Regions from separate parts of the Cellvibrio fontiphilus genome, predicted to be linked through region 1. Evidence: predicted binding sites of a transcription regulator. Region 1 holds the regulator's gene; the other holds the start of a gene.
What was found. The regulator sigma-54, encoded in region 1, starts transcription at its own class of promoters, with help from an activator protein. The targets are predictions, from matches to a motif close to TGGCACANNNNTTGCNNT.

Region 1 (5,987 bases):
CCTGCTATTGGATGTGGATGGAGTGCTGACCGACGGGCGGCTGTTTTTCAACAATAGCGGCGATGAGTTCAAGGCATTTAATACGCTCGATGGACAGGGCATCAAAGCCCTGCAAAAAACCGGTGTCAAAGTTGGCATTATCACTGGGCGCACCAGTGATTTAGTGGCACGGCGCGCGCGGGACTTAGGGATTGATATTCTCGTTCAGGGCCGCGAGGACAAATGGGAAGCGCTGCAGGAAATCCTGCGGGAACACAGCTATGCATTGCATGAAATTGCATTCATGGGAGATGACTGGCCAGACCTGACAGTTATGACTCGCATTGGTCTTGCACTTACAGTTGCCAATGCCCATTTCAGTGTCGTAGAACGCGCGCACTGGCAAAGTCGTGAACGTGGTGGAGAGGGGGCAGTACGAGCCGCCTGCGACTTACTTATGCAAGCACAAAATACATACGATAAGGCGCTGGGCGCCTACCTGCACGGATCCTCTGCGTAAGATGAGACTAGTCGATCGAATCCAGCAAATTCACCAACAGGTTCCAGTGCCATGGATAGTTGCAATGGCTATGCTGGTGTTTTTCTTTGCATTTTCCCTGCGTCATAAAGATGACCCAAGACCAGACCCATATGCTAGCGGCGGCTTTCCACAATATTACATGACCAGCGTGGAAACCCGCGAATACGGCACCTCAGGCAATCTGCGCTATCGCCTTACCACACCGCAAATCACTCATTTTCAAAAAGATACAGAGAGCCCATCGGAACATGACTACACCATGATCGAAAGCCCTACGATGGAGTTTTTTGATGAAGACCCAACTGCACCCTGGATAGTCAATGCAAGGGAGGGTAAAAGCCAAATGAATGGTGAATTAATTCAACTTCTGAACGATGTAGAAATTCAACAACAAACGTCATCCAACGGCTTGGTGCGCATATCTACCAGCAAGCTGGATTTGCTACCCAAGACACAATTCGCGCGCACAGACAAAGCTGTTAAGATGCGCAGCGCCAAGGGTCAGATGACGGCCGAAGGCATGGAAGCTGACTTTACCAACAGTCAGTTCCAATTAAAGTCACAAGTCAAGGCTGTTTATGAACCACGTTAAATCCACTTTCAGGTTGCTTGGCCTGGTCACTGTTTTACTCAGTGCTGGCGCAGCTTGGGCATTACCCAGCGACAAAAACGAAACCATCCGTGGCTCCGCAGACAACCTAACCGTTGACCAGAAAAATGGGGTAGCCACCTATACCGGCTCAGTAGAAATCCGCCAAGGCTCCCTCACCATCAAAGCCGATTCAATCATCATTCACACCAACGCTGACGGTGGCGTTGAAAAAATGGTTGCTACAGGTAACCCGGCTAAATTCCAACAACAACCTGAAGAAACACAGGGGATAGTTACCGCCGCGGCCAAACAAATTACTTACACACCCAGCAATGAGCACTTGCTTCTGGTCGAAGATGCATCCGTCGAGCAAAATGGCGCCGTCATGAGCGGCCCACACATTAACTATGACTTGGTTAAAGAAGTCATGAAAGCCGAAGGCAACACCGCAGGTGAAGGTCAGCGGATTGAAATTGTCATCCCCCCAAAATCTGGCTCCGCAAGTGATTCACAGGCTCCCTCTTTCACTCCAGGCAGCAATTAACCTATGCCAAGTTTGCACGCGCGTCATCTCGCCAAAAGCTACAAAAAACGCAAAGTAGTTATCGATGTTTCGATCACTGTCGAGAGCGGTCACATAGTGGGTTTGTTAGGGCCAAATGGCGCTGGTAAAACAACCTGCTTTTACATGATTGCCGGCTTGGTTCCTGCCGACAACGGTAGCGTGCTTATTGATGACAGGGATATTACCCAGCTACCTATCCATGGACGCGCACGCGCTGGTATTGGCTACTTACCCCAGGAAGCATCTATCTTTCGCAAACTCACTGTCGCTGACAACATCATGGCGATACTTGAAACGCGCAAGGATTTGGACCAAAAAGCGCGTGCAGAAAAACTTGAAGCACTCTTGAGCGAATTTCATATCACGCACATCCGAGATAGTTTGGGTATGGCGCTCTCGGGGGGCGAACGTCGCCGCGTAGAAATCGCACGCGCACTGGCCACAGACCCCAAGTTTATTCTTCTGGATGAACCCTTTGCCGGTGTGGACCCCATTTCTGTAAATGACATTAAAGAAATTGTTCGCCATCTTAAAGATCGCGGCATAGGTGTATTGATAACCGACCATAATGTGCGCGAAACCCTTGATATCTGTGAAACGGCCTACATCGTCAGCGAGGGGCACATAATCGCAGAGGGCAGCGCTGATACTGTGCTGAGCAACAGCAAGGTTCGCGAAGTCTATCTGGGCGAGCACTTCCGCCTCTGACGAACAAAGCAGAAACAACTTGACAAGCAACATTCTTTGTCTACTAGGCATAAAGCTTGCTTAAGCATGTTGCTTGAAGCGCAAACCCTGACTAAACTCCACTTAACAGATGTTTTCCATACCGTGTTATTTAAGGGTTTGTTGCAACAACAATGAAACAATCTCTCCAGCTTAAACTCGGCCAACAGCTGACCATGACCCCCCAACTGCAGCAGGCAATTCGCCTCCTGCAGCTTTCAACCCTGGATTTACAGCAAGAGATCCAAGAGGCGCTTGATTCAAATCCTATGCTTGAAATGGAGGAGAGCTTTGACTCCCCTAGCCAAAGCAGTGATTACGAAGGCAGTGCTGACGATCAAATCGATTACAACCGCCAACAAGAAATTGCTGCCGAGTCCGGCACCGATACGAGTAATGATTACTCCAGTAGCGACAGCTTCACCTCTTCCACCAGCGATAGCTTTAGCGAGCCTAGTTACAGTGACACCGAGAGTTTTGGTGAGAGCGATAACTTTAGTGATGGGGAGTCATTCAGCGATAGCGATGTCTATGGGGAAAGCGAGAGTTTTAGTGCCGATAGTGGCGATTGGAGCGACTCCATTCCTTCCGATCTACCAGTAGATACCAGTTGGGATGACGTTTACCAAACCTCCGCAGCGGGAAGCTCAAACAACTTCGACAATGAAGACAGTGACTTTGAAAGCCGCCGCGCTGCAACAGACTCACTTTATGACCACCTGATGTGGCAACTTAACCTCACCCCAATGTCTGATCGTGATAGGGTGCTGGCAATGGCCATCATCGATGCCGTAGAACCCAGCGGCATGCTATCAATCAGCATTGAAGAAATATTTGAGGGAATGCGCAACGATCTGGAAGATCTGGAGTTGGATGAGGTGGTAGCGGTACAGCACCGCTTACAACAGTTTGATCCCTGCGGTGTCTGCAGCCAGAATCTTTCGGAATGCCTGCTGGTACAGCTGCAACAGTTTGACACCAAGACGCCATATCTGGATTCCGCGAAACTTATCGCCAAGCTCTATCTACCTATTTTAGGCAGCCGCGATTATCGTCAGCTGATGCGCCGCACCAAGCTTAAAGAAGCTGAACTTAGCCAAGCTATAGCCCTTATCCAGAGCCTTAACCCCCGCCCGGGCGATATTATCGCCAGCGGCGACACTGAATATGTTGTTCCTGATGTGTTTGTAGAGAAGCGCGATGGTCGCTGGATAGTGGAATTAAATCCAGAAATTGCACCGCGCCTACGCATCAATGCCAACTATGCTTCAATGGTAAAACGAGCCGACTCCAGTAGCGACAATACCTTTCTCAAAGACAATTTACAGGAGGCTCGCTGGTTTCTAAAAAGCTTACAGAGCCGTAACGAGACACTATTAAAAGTGGCGAGCTGTATTGTAGAAAAACAACGCGGCTTTCTAGACTACGGGCCGGAGGCAATGAAACCGCTGGTATTACATGACATTGCCGAGATAGTGGAAATGCATGAGTCCACCATCTCTCGTGTGACCACCCAAAAATATATGCATACACCGCAAGGTATATTTGAACTTAAGTACTTTTTCTCCAGCCACGTCAGTACCGATAGTGGAGGCGAGTGCTCATCGACAGCAATTCGCGCCATTATCAAAAAACTGGTTAGCGCTGAGAACCCCAAAAAACCCCTGAGCGATAGCAAAATTACCGACTTATTGGCGGAACAGGGAATTCAGGTGGCGCGTCGCACAATCGCAAAATATCGCGAATCGCTGAACATTCCACCTTCAAACGAACGTAAGACCATTTGACTTAGTATTGTCACTGGCAAGCAGTACCTAATTCGGAAGAAAATCAAGGATGAACTGTTAGGTTGTGCTGATCACAACCATTTTGTTTCTATCGAGAGGAAGTATCTATGCAAATAAACATTAGTGGTCATCATTTGGAAGTTACCGATTCACTAAAAGACTACGTCAACAGCAAAATTGAGCGTCTAAGTCACCACCATGATCGAATTACCAGCACCCATGTGATCCTCTCCGTTGATAAACTTATTCAGAAAGCAGAGGCCACTATCCATGTAAGTGGTAAGGACTTGTTTGCAGATGCAACCCATGATGATCTCTATGCAGCTATTGATGCCCTGGCAGATAAGCTGGATCGCCAGCTAATTAAGCACAAAGAAAAGATGCGCAGCCATCGTTAATCATCATGCGGCGGGTCGTCAGACTCGCCGCGTACTTATTGATAGAATCTTTTAGTCACACCTACCATGCAAATTCAAAATCTTATTACCCCTGGACGCACGCTTTGCGGTGTTGAGGGCGGCAGTAAAAAACGCGCCCTAGAGTTGTTAGCTAACGCTATTGCTCAGGATGTTCCGGGTATTGAGGCAGACGAACTCTTCCGCCGGCTAATCGGCAGAGAGCGCCTTGGCTCTACCGGCATAGGGCACGGCATCGCCATACCCCACTGTCGCATCGCAAATTGCAATAGCACCATAGGCGCGCTGCTCACACTGGCAGATCCAATCGATTTTGATGCCATAGATTCACAACCGGTTGACATACTGTTTGCAATGTTGGTACCCGAAGATGCTCATGATGAACATCTACAAACCCTGGCAGCACTGGCAGGAGCTCTCAACAACGCTGACTACCGCCAACGCCTGCGCACAGCGGACAGCGATACAGCACTTTTTCAAGCAGCTATAGCCGCCCCCTAGTAGGTCTATGCCATGCACCTTGTGATAGTAAGCGGGCTGTCAGGCTCAGGAAAAAGTACCGCACTGCATGTGCTGGAAGATGTTGGTTTTAATTGCATCGACAACCTACCCGTTAGCCTGCTACCAGCATTGGTAGCCCAAATACAAATCCACAAGGACGACCAGCAGCGCTTTGCCATAGGCATTGACGTGCGCAACGCCTGGCAAGACCTGAATATATTTCCGCAAATGATCAGTACACTGAAAGAGGCACATTTGCCCTTTCGGACCTTGTTTCTGGATTCTCAGCCAGCAGTACTTATTCAACGCTTTAGCGAAACACGGCGCAAACACCCACTTTCGGATAAGCACACCAGCCTTGAGGAATCCATCACGGCTGAGCAGCATTTATTGGAGCCAATCCGGGATTGTGCTGACCAAATAATCGATACCAGCCATTTGAACCTGCATGAATTGCGGGATTTAGTGAAAGAGCGTGTTGTTGGGCGCAGTGAATCGACCATGGCAATCCTGTTCGAGTCCTTTGGTTTTAAACACGGCATTCCTGTAAACGCCGATTTGGTGTTTGATGCTCGCTGTTTACCAAACCCTCACTGGAAACCCAACCTGCGCCCACTGACTGGTAAGGATCAGGATGTTATTGAGTTTTTGGAAGAACAAATCACTGTCAAAGAGATGTATGAGGACATTGAGCACTATCTGACACGCTGGCTACCTCGCTACCAAGCAAACAACCGCAGTTACATCACCATCGCTGTCGGCTGTACCGGAGGACAACATCGCTCGGTTTATCTGGCGGAACGATTACAACGTCACTTTGATCAAAGTTTTAACGATGTGCAGGTACGCCATCGCGATATCAACAAACACAAAAAGCATT
Region 2 (5,987 bases), on a different contig from region 1:
ATTGCTGAGCAAGGCATCGCGAAATGACAGTGAGTCAGGGGTTAAGGTCTTGGCGGCAGGTGCCGGCGCCGGATCAACCAGCGGATAGCGCTCCGCAGCACTCATGCCTTTTTTGGGCGATGCCGCCGGCGCAGAGGCATGGCGCGGAATTCCAGCATTTACCACCGTATTTTTACCCACCAAAAATTCTTTGGCAGATTCCTCTGCCTTGCGGGCCGCAATCATCCGTTGATGCGCGCGCTCTATATCGTCCGCCAGTTGAGCGCCGGTTTTACCGGCGTTGGGGTGATCGGGAATCTGGCTGATTACCGGCGCCACATTTTTACGCGCAGGCTGGCGCTCCAAAACCCGTGGCGATAAATCGCCATCACTCAGCAATGGCTCGCTGGGGGCAAAAGTCGCCTCGGAAAACGGACGGGTTTGAAGCTGTTTCAGCTCGTAATCCGAACCCATGGTAGTCAGCAACTCCACTCCCTCAGGGATACGGTTGCTGGAGAGAATAATTGCATCTGGCCCCAGCTCCTGGCGAACCAATTCCAACGCACGGCGCATATCGGCAGCTACGAAACGTTTGACTTGCATATTCAACTCCCGCCCGGGGTGGGCCACCTGGTTAACCATTAAATTGCACTAAGGTAATCAGCCATTTTTGTCAGCACCTACGCTGGCTTCGATACTGATTTGTTTGTTGTCAGGCACTTCGTTGTAAGCCAGAACCCGCATATCGGGGACGCTATGACGAACAAAGCGCGCCAGCATGGGACGCAGAGGTGCAGCAACCAGTAACACCAGCGGCTTACCCGCCATTTCCATCTTCTGGGCCGCGGTAATCAGCGACTGCTGCAACCTGTCCGCCAAGCCGGGTTCGATAAACGCACTATCGTCAGCGCCAGCTTTTTGTGCCTGTTGAACGGTATTTAGCAATAACTGTTCCAAACCCGGCTCAAGCGTTACTACAGGCAGGTTTCGCTCGTTTCCTATGATGTTTTGGACGATTTGTCGGCAGAGTGCTACCCGCGCCAAGGCGGTTAAAGCGGCGGGATCTTGACTCTTGATACCACTGCCCGCCAAAGCTTCGGCGATGGAGCGAATATCGCGAATAGGCACCCGCTCACGCAGCAGGTTCTGCAGGACTTTCAGCAGCACATTAATGCTGATGGTATTAGGCACTAGCTCTTCCACCAGTTTGGGCGAAGTCTTCGCCAGCATATCCAATAGTTTTTGTACGTCCTCATGGCCCAGCAGTTCGAAGGTATGCTGCTGCAGAATTTGATTGAGATGGGTCGCCACCACGGTGCTCGGGTCTACCACGGTATAACCCAGGGTTTGCGCCTGCTCCCGCAGGTTGGGGTTAATCCAAATAGCATCCAAACCAAACGCCGGATCTTTGGTTTTTAAACCATCCAGCGAGCCAAACACCTGCCCCGGATTTATCGCCAATTCACGATCCGGGTAAACATCTGCCTCCGCCATGGATACCCCCATGAGACTGATGCGATAACCGGTTGGATTCAGGTCAAGATTGTCGCGAATGTGCACCGAGGGAATGAGGAACCCCATTTCCTGTGACAGCTTTTTACGAACGCCTTTGATACGCCCCAACAATTCACCACCCTGGTTTTTATCCACCATCGGAATGAGGCGATAACCAACCTCCAGCCCAATGACATCCACTGGCTGTACATCATCCCAACCCAGTTCAGGCGATTCAGGTGTACCAGGCGGTAGCGCCGGCGCGCTGCGTTGTGGCGCGATACTCGCACCGGCCGGCGCACCACCACCTGTGGGCATTTCTCCGGCCAAGCGTGCACCGGCGGGGATAAACGAGTTGTCCTCCACCGCGGCAGGCTGTTGCTTGCGCCAGTGGATGTAGTAGGCCAAACCAACGCAAATAAATCCCAATCCAAGAAATGCCAGATGCGGCATTCCGGGTATAGCACCCATCACCAACATCATGATGCCGCTAACCGCCAGCGCTTTTGGAGAGGTAAACATCTGACCGACAACCTGCGCCCCCATCTCCTGGGAACTGTTAACACGGGTAACCAAAATGGCAGAAGCCACAGATAACAACAGCCCGGGAATTTGTGCGACCAGACCATCACCAATCGTCAGGATGGTGTATTTCTCAAATGCCTCAACAAACGGAAGATCATGTTGTGCCATACCTATGGCAAGACCGCCAAAGATGTTGATAAACATAATCATGATGCCGGCGACCGCATCGCCGCGTACAAATTTGCTCGCACCATCCATAGCGCCGTAAAAATCAGCCTCAGACGAGACTTCCTGCCGGCGGGTACGCGCCTGATCCTGATCGATCAAACCCGCATTCAAATCGGCATCGATTGCCATTTGTTTACCGGGCATAGCATCCAGGGTGAAACGCGCACTCACTTCGGAGATACGCCCGGCACCCTTGGTTACCACCACAAAGTTGATGATCATCAGAATGATGAACACCACTATACCCACCGCCAAATTTCCGCCAATCACTACATGCCCAAAGGCTTCAATCACCTTACCGGCCGCATCGCCACCTTGATGCCCTTCCAGCAACACCACACGGGTAGATGCCACATTCAGGCCCAGGCGCAGTAAAGTCGCAATCAGCAAAATTGTCGGGAAAGCCGCAAAATCCAGCGGCCGCATGGCATACACTGACACCAGCAACACCACCAGTGCCAGCGCGATATTGAAAGTAAAAAACATATCCAACAGCAACGGCGGGATGGGCAAAATAATCATTGCCAACAGCATCAGTAGCAAAATAGGAATGCCCAAATTGCCACGCCCCATACCCCGCAAGGAGCCAAGCGCCGCTTTGCCATTAAAGTTATTGAGCTGATTGAACGAAGGAAGAGCCATAAGCACGGATTCTTGACGGTGAAATCATTTACCAGTGCTTATCGCAAGAAGTGTACCGATTTGAAAAAAGCGTTTTTACTCTGTTGCGAGCGTTGGTTTTTGCCCACCAAATAACCAAAGAATCGCCCTCGAAAATTCATTGCGCCATGCTGTTGAATGGGATGTTTTGGCAGTAACAAGCATAATGCTCTAGCTATAACCCAATTGGATCAGGCCGGATTCAGCATTAATAACCCATGACCATTCGTGTAATGCACAGGTATTTGGTGTTGACGGCGGAGGGAGAACAAATCAAATACTCATCAAGACAAAAACCCCCGACAAGTTGAAATAATCAGGGGTCGGGGGCATTTTCAAAGATTGAGGTCACTGTCAAAATTATTCAATTTTATCATTATGCATCCTATCTCTTGCACCGCCAGTACCAAGCCAAATAAACAAACCAGCAAAAACAAGTTGCTTTAGGATATATAAATAAAATATCAATGATCCCTCTAATTCTTTATTCCCCTTTGTCTCAACGTAGCCATTGTCAAAAGCCTCGTAAACAGTCCATAAAAATAACGAAACAATAAAAAACATGAGCAATCGAAATACTAGCAAGAACTTCTTTTCTAGATATACATGAATTAATAAATCATCTTTCATAAAAAGCCTTTATAAAAACTACTGATTAATCTTTTAGATAATCGTCTTTTAAGGTATCGGAAACACTCTGACTTGTAGCTTCAGCCGCTACATCTATGACTCTTTCTACTACTTTTCCTTTAAAACCCAAAGTACCAACCACCTCTCCAGCAGCAGTCACTCCATTTTCAGCAGCCTTTCCCGCAGCATAACCAGCCCCCTCTACGAGAGTTGCTTCATTAGATTTTTTTGTTAAATCCTGATCTGATGTGAAATCAATGCTATCAGCTACAACAGATGCTGTCGCTGACACAACACTTAGTGGAATAGCTGCCTGCGCCTGACCTGTTGCAATTGCTACAACAGATAACGTATCTGCGTGCAGGCTCATTGCCTTAAAGCTTGCCTGAGCTTTATGTTCTTCTGCAAAAATAGCTGCTCGTACAGATTGGGGAGTTTGCTGAGAAGAAGATGCTAACGCATTCATTTGACTCATTCTGGGGATAACACCATTTTTTCCGTCCGGATCGATGTACTTATACGGATTATTATTCGCATACGCATACCGATTAAACGAATGCACCGGATTCTTCGCAACATACCCCACCGGATCATTCCCATAAAACCTACCCAGCACTGGATCATAATACCGCGCCTGCATGTAGGTTAAACCCAAATCCGAGTCATGCTTATGGCCAGTATAGCCAACATCATCCTGTTGGGTTTCCAGGGTCTCACCAAAGGGTTTGTAATGGAAACGTTTGGTGATTTGCCCTGCGCTATTCGATTCAGCAACTACCGAACCTAAATGATCCGTGTGCACATAGCTTGTGGTGGTGTTATCCACCTTGGCTATGAGGCTGTTACCCAGATAAATGTAGTTTTGATTAACGCCATTTGTTTTTTGGGTATGAAGAAAGGTGCCCGCTTTGGCGTAGGTGAAATATTCTGTGCCTTGTACGACACTAGTTGAAACAAGCGGGATTCACTATCAACCCACCCGTGATCACCATCGATATGCAAGGCTGTTTGGTGTTGACGGCGGAGTGATGCACGGGGGTTTGGTATTGACGACAGAGGGATAACTCAACATCACAATCATAAAAGCAAAACCCCGGGCAGTGAACTGACCGGGACTTGGAATAATTTTTCAATTTCAGGAAAAAATAGTTATTTCGGCAACCAATAAATAAGCCATCCATATCCAAATGGCTATATACAAAAATAAAATAAAATAAAAACCAGCTACACCTTCACTTTTTCGTACAGTCATTGCTTCACCATAAGTTGAATGAAGAACTCCTGTTTTTATTCCAGCAAAGATAGCTCTACCAAAAAAAATTAATGCGGCAAAAATGACAATATTAAAAATCATGCGCTAACACTCCGAATCCGTATGACAAACTATTTTGACTGATACTGATTCTTCAATAGTATCTTGTACTCCTTGTTTTACCCTTTCGCTAGTCACAGAGGTCGACTCTGTTTTTCCTACCATAAACGTGTTGCCTTTTAAAGAATTAACCGGAAGACCTGGATTTCCTGCTGTCTTAACTGTAGCAAATGCAGTGGCAGGTTTTGCCGCAGCACCAGAAGCTATGTTAATCGCCAAATCTTTTGCGCTGAAGTTATCGGTAGTCATAGCCTAGGCAATACCCGAAATTACCCCGCCAGCTGCTGCGCCAATTACGATATGTGCAAACTCACCATCGGGATCATTATATTTATATGAATTGTTATTAACGTAAGTGTATCGACTAAATGAATGAACCGGACTCTTGGCAACATACCCCACCGGATCATTCCCATAAAACCTACCCAGCACTGGATCATAATACCGCGCCTGCATGTAGGTTAAACCCAAATCCGCGTCATGCTTGTGGTGCTGTTATCCATCTTGGCTATGAGGCTGTTACCCAGATGGATTGGGGTTTGATTAACACAATTAATTGTCAGCTATACAGTAGCTACCGAATGAAATTGAAGATAATACCGCCTACACAAATACAGTAATCAATCCACCTTACCTGATGCGTTATAACGCAGGTCACGCGGCACGTTGATGTTGCGGGGGTATGTCGGTCTTTCGCCTTTGCCTTTGCGGTAGTTGCGCAACTGGAATACGTAGGCAAGTACCTGGGCGACGGCGAGGTAGAGGCCGGAGGGAATTTCTTGATCCACTTCGGTGGTGTAAAAAATGGCGCGCGCTAATACCGGTGATTGGATAATTTCAATATTGTTGGCTTTGGCGATTTCGCGGATTTTTAAGGCGACGTGATCACCGCCCTTGGCAATCATTAGCGGTGTTTCCATAGTTTCCGGATCGTATTTTAATGCAACAGAAAAGTGCTCCGGGTTGGTGATGATAACGTCTGCTTGCGGTACGTTAGTCATCATGCGGCGCTGGGCCATTTCGCGTTGCAATTGACGAATGCGGCCTTTTACTTCGGGTTTGCCGTCAGTGTCTTTGGATTCGTCTTTTTGATCTTGCC

Region 2: flhA (flagellar biosynthesis protein FlhA) is a predicted target of sigma-54. The motif match lies at 2,909-2,926, and genes of this name have one in related genera.

What each region holds. Positions count from the first base shown of each region.
Region 1 is NZ_JBHRTF010000004.1:847,791-853,777, reverse strand. It holds gene ACFODX_RS12190 (KdsC family phosphatase) at 1-499, shown strand, start outside; gene lptC (LPS export ABC transporter periplasmic protein LptC) at 501-1,112, shown strand; gene lptA (lipopolysaccharide transport periplasmic protein LptA) at 1,099-1,656, shown strand; gene lptB (LPS export ABC transporter ATP-binding protein) at 1,660-2,385, shown strand; gene ACFODX_RS12170 (RNA polymerase factor sigma-54) at 2,538-4,190, shown strand; gene hpf (ribosome hibernation-promoting factor, HPF/YfiA family) at 4,298-4,588, shown strand; gene ptsN (PTS IIA-like nitrogen regulatory protein PtsN) at 4,655-5,107, shown strand; gene rapZ (RNase adapter RapZ) at 5,120-5,987, shown strand, end outside.
Region 2 is NZ_JBHRTF010000003.1:419,244-425,230, reverse strand. It holds gene flhF (flagellar biosynthesis protein FlhF) at 1-582, opposite strand, end outside; gene flhA (flagellar biosynthesis protein FlhA) at 640-2,868, opposite strand; gene ACFODX_RS07460 (hypothetical protein) at 3,247-3,516, opposite strand; gene ACFODX_RS07455 (RHS repeat-associated core domain-containing protein) at 3,542-4,342, opposite strand; gene ACFODX_RS07450 (hypothetical protein) at 4,652-4,870, opposite strand; gene ACFODX_RS07445 (hypothetical protein) at 4,874-5,137, opposite strand; partial or broken gene ACFODX_RS07440 (RHS repeat-associated core domain-containing protein) at 5,141-5,365, opposite strand; gene flhB (flagellar biosynthesis protein FlhB) at 5,509-5,987, opposite strand, start outside.